Regions from separate parts of the Caproicibacterium sp. NSD3 genome, predicted to be linked through region 1. Evidence: a T-box and tRNA genes for the amino acid it is inferred to sense, from the RefSeq annotation. Region 1 holds a T-box; the other holds one or more tRNA genes.
What was found. A T-box is a leader RNA that pairs with one kind of tRNA and senses whether it is charged. The one in region 1 lies ahead of ACVS9P_RS07720 (valine--tRNA ligase), so its partner is inferred to be a tRNA-Val.
Positions count from the first base shown of each region.

Region 1 (2,400 bases):
ATAATAAACTTTTTCCATACGTTCCGGGATAAAACGAACTTCATGGCTGCGCACCGCTTCAATGGCCGGTTTTGCAAGAGGTTCCATCTTCACAAACCACTGCTTGCTCACCCGCGGTTCAATCACAGTATGGCAGCGATAACAAGTACCCACATTATGCTTGATCGGCTCAATGCTGACGAGGTATCCTTGTTCGTCAAGTTCTTTGACAATCTGCTTACGAGCTTCCATCCCACTCATTCCGCAGTATTTGCCGCCGTTTTCATTGATGGAACCATCATCATTCATAATATTAATGACCGGAAGATGATGCCGCAGACCAACTTCAAAGTCGTTCGGATCGTGGGCAGGTGTAATTTTCACAACACCGGTTCCGAAATCCCGCTCAACGTATTCGTCCGCAATCACTGGAATCTCTCTGCCGACAAGCGGCAAAATCAGCGTCTTGCCAACCAAATCACGATAGCGATCGTCTTCTGGATGCACCGCTACTGCCGTATCTCCCAGCATTGTTTCCGGACGAGTCGTTGCAAACTCCAGATAGCCGCTGCCGTCTTTAAACGGATAACGAACATGCCAGAAAGACCCTTCTTTTTCGCTGAACTCTACCTCTGCATCAGAAATAGAAGTCTTGCAGTGCGGGCACCAGTTAATAATCCGTTCTCCGCGATAGATCAAGCCTTTTTCATAAAGGCGCACAAAGACTTCTCTTACTGCTTTACTGCAGCCTTCGTCCAGTGTAAAGCGTTCGCGCTGCCAATCACAGGAAGAGCCTAATTTACGAAGCTGTTCGACAATTCTTCCGCCAAACTTTTCCTTCCAAGCCCATGCACGCTCTAAAAACGCTTCTCGTCCAATTTGTTCTTTTGTAATTCCCTCTTTGCGCATTGCTTCCACAATTTTCGCTTCGGTTGCAATAGAGGCATGGTCCGTTCCGGGGAGCCATAATGCACAGCGTCCCTGCATCCGACGCCAACGGATCAGAATATCTTGGAGCGTCTCATCCATGGCATGCCCCATATGAAGTTGCCCCGTAATATTTGGTGGCGGAATCACAATCGTATATGGCTCTTTCTTTGGATCAGGTTCCGCATGAAAATAATTTCCCTTCTCCCAGAAGTCGTAGATTCGATCTTCCACTTCTCCGGGATCATAAGACTTTGCGATATCTCTGCTCATCGGTTATTCCTCCAACCACTTTTTATAAATTAATCCTTAAAAATAAAAACCCCGGATACAGTTTTTTCTGTATCCGGGGCGAATCTGTAATAAAAGATCCGCGGTACCACCCGCATTCGGCTTTTAAAGCCCTCTCTTTCTTAACGCGAAAGTCTTCCATTCGGTCTCGCTTAATGTTGATTCAGCGAGACAACTCCGGGGTGACTGATTCGCAAAAGCACAATATCGGCTCACATCATCCGCCGACTTTCTGAGATTGGAAATCTTTTGCCTTTTTCCCCATCTTTGTTTTTGTATATCATTTAATATTGTCCTCAATAATATTAAGTATTATACGCGAAAAACAGGTCTCTGTCAAGATTCGATTGCTTTGCACAAATTTTCTCAAACCATGTTATAATATAGGAAAATATAAAAGGAGGCCACCACGATGGAGGAAAATTTCTGGATCATTCAGGGAGAATATCTACTGCGTTTAATTTTGGCAGCTTTATGCGGCTGCATAATTGGTTACGATCAATCCTCCAATCATACTAAAACAGTCGGGATGCGCACTCATGCCGTTGTGGCAATGGCTTCTGCGCTGATGACTCTGACTTCTAAATATGGATTTTTCGACCTGATCGGTGAAAAAGGAGTTTCTCTTGATCCATCCAGAATTACAGCGGGTGTTGTCACCGCCATCGGATTTCTCGGCGCCGGTGTCATTTTTGTCCGAAAAGAAAATGTTACCGGCGTTACAACTGCCTCCGGGTTATGGGCAACCGTCGGTGTCGGCTGCGCACTTGGTGCCGGCATGTATCTTTTAGGCATCGCCGCTTCTATTTTAATTGTGGCCGTTCAGCTATTTCTACTTCACTGTAAAAAAGTTTCTCAAGAACCGATTTTTGAAAAACTGGTTCTTGAAGTCTCGATCGATGAAGATATTCATATTTTATTTTCAGAAATTTTTGAAAGGCATCATATTGAAATCACCAGCCTTCAGACAAAACGGCTCTCTGCGCAAAAGCTGGAAATTGCGCTTCTCGTTCGTTATCCGGCTGCTTATAATGCCGAAGACGTTATTAAGTTGTTAAAGGATATCCCAGCCATTAAAAGTATTGAATATTAACAAACAATCGAATCTATAAAACAGTTCAAAATAAAGGGGCTCTCATTTTATTGAAAGCCCCTTTATTTATTTCATTATTTTTCCCTGTTGCTGTTATAGAACAAGTTCAT
Region 1 is NZ_CM132119.1:1,587,383-1,589,782, forward strand. Features, by position in the region: gene ACVS9P_RS07720 (valine--tRNA ligase) at 1-1,179, opposite strand, end outside; T-box leader at 1,251-1,474, opposite strand; gene ACVS9P_RS07725 (MgtC/SapB family protein) at 1,610-2,290, shown strand.

Region 2 (2,400 bases), 450 kb from region 1:
CTGTTGGCCAGCCATATTATCGACCACAACATCCGGAATATTCTCTGTTAAGTTTAACGCCATAATATAGATCGGATAAAATGACGCTACAATTCGAAATTTTGCCGAATGTTCTTCCCTTCGTCCACACCCTGTCATTGTAAAAATCAGAAGTGCAGAAAGTAAAAAAGCTAGTAATCGTTTCAAATGGGGCCTCCTAAATGCAAACTATTCGCATTTAATATCATAACATCCAATATTAAAAAAGTCAAGCAAAGAAAGCTTGTATAAAAAATCCGCCCTGCATCTTTTGCAGAACGGATTTTGAATCAATTTGATTATTTCATCAAATCCCAAATTTGAGGGAGTTTCTTTTTAGCATCCTGCACTCCAAGCTGATAGATGCTTTCCAATTTTTGAGGGTCTTTTTCATAGCGACTGATATCAATAGGACGGCTCGGGCGAATTGCCAGTACTTTTCCGGCCTGTTCCTGCCGGCGGACTAACTGCAGCTCGCTGTTATAAGTTTCTGCCCGTACCATCATTGCAGAAATCATTCCCGGATACTGTCCGTAAACTGTACGCAGCATTGCAGGGGAAAAATCCGGTTTTAAATCTTTGCGATAAGAATAATCACGCGTTAAAACAACGACATGAAACTGATTTCCATCAAAGATAGAACGTTCCAATGGAATCGGAACAGCGATTCCTCCATCGAGTAAAAACTTTCCATCCAATTTCACAATCTGCGATAAAAACGGCAATGAACTAGAAGCTTTCACTGCGGTAAATGATTCATCCAACGATTCTTTCGGATAATAAACTTCCATTCCACTCATCAAGTCCGTTGCACCCACAAAAAGCTGCATGGACGAATGATAAAAAGTCTGATAATCAAACGGAATAAGCTCATGAGAAAGCTCACCGAAAAGAAAATCAAAATCGAAAAGGGACCCTTTTTGCTGCAGATTTTTTACGCTCACATATCGGTCATCTGTTGCATATTTCGAAAAGATTTGGTGATTTCGCCCTTTTTGTCGGGAAAGATAGCTCAGCGCATTACAAGCTCCTGCTGAGACGCCGTAAACCTTTGGGAAAAAAATTTCTTCGTCCAAAAAGACATCCAAAACGCCGCTGGTATAAGCGCCGCGCATTCCGCCACCTTCCAGCACTAATCCGATTGACACGGTCGATTCCTCCAATTCCTGAAATGTTTTGATTTTTTCCTATTATACCGGATTTGGAGTCAGAATACAAGCAATCGTTAATTTTCTTAAAATAGGCCTTGCATTTTCTGACTGAATCATATATAATAGACGAGCATTCAATTTTTGGACGTTTAGCTCAGCTGGCTAGAGCATCCGCTTGACGTGCGGAAGGTCATAGGTTCGAGTCCTATAACGTCCACCAGATTATATAGATCCCCCGGAAATCCTTATTACTGGATTCCCGGGGGATCTTTTTGTCAAAAGCAATCTTTTAGCCTTTTTCAATCGGCAAGGTCAAGGGTCTCCGTATTCAGCCGGTAAATTACGTCCTTGCGCTCCACGATAACAACGATCTTCTTCCGAAGGGCATCATCTTTCTGGATATGAGCGAGCAATTCTCGGGTCGGGTTGACCGCTACGGGATGCCCCACCAATTTCATCATGGCAAAGTCGCCGTTTGTATCTCCATAAGCATAGCTTTCAGAAAGATCGATTCCGTACTGCTTTGCCATTTCGAGCACGGCGCATTGCTTGCTTTCGGAATCCCACATTGGAATGATTTCACCGCTGTATCGTCCGTCTGGACCAACCTTGTAAACCGTGCCGCGATAGTCGTCCATGCCGTATTTCTCCGACATCTCACGCACCAGTTCTACCGGTGAACCGGAAATCGCAATAACCCGGTGACCATGTTCCCTATGCCAGCGAATCCGGTCACGGGTGTAGGTGTAGACACGCTCACCTTTCTGTTCAATCACCCTTTTTGCAATATACAAAATATGAAAGGAACTCGTGTTTTGGACTGTTTCTGAATAGATATTCACCATCTTCTGAAGGTAATCGTCATAATTTCCGACGCGTTTATCCCATCTTGTGAAAGCAGGTTCGACGTCCTCATACCACTTGCTGGGGTCGATCAGTTCGTATTTGATCATCTTTTTAAACATCTCGCTGATCAGTCCCTCACGAGAAATCGTACCATCAATGTCAAAAAAAGCTGCCGTTTTTGCCATGGAAATCGCTCTCCTTTCCTCCGCGCGGTCTTCTGTCATGCGGCCAAAATGCGCATCGTGCGGGTTAACCATATAATTTTAGTATAGAGGATTCCACCCTAAAAGTAAAGTATACCGTCTGACGACAACCGGATGACCCGGAGAAAATCAAAAAATCATCCCCTCCTATCAACCGGATGGTTGATTTCAAATACCGGGTC
Region 2 is NZ_CM132119.1:2,034,274-2,036,673, forward strand. Features, by position in the region: gene ACVS9P_RS10030 (metal ABC transporter substrate-binding protein) at 1-186, opposite strand, end outside; gene ACVS9P_RS10035 (patatin-like phospholipase family protein) at 318-1,166, opposite strand; tRNA gene ACVS9P_RS10040 (tRNA-Val) at 1,313-1,389, shown strand; gene ACVS9P_RS10045 (HAD-IB family hydrolase) at 1,469-2,200, opposite strand.
Region 2: it has a tRNA-Val gene. The T-box ahead of ACVS9P_RS07720 (valine--tRNA ligase) is inferred to sense a tRNA for this amino acid. The anticodon was not compared.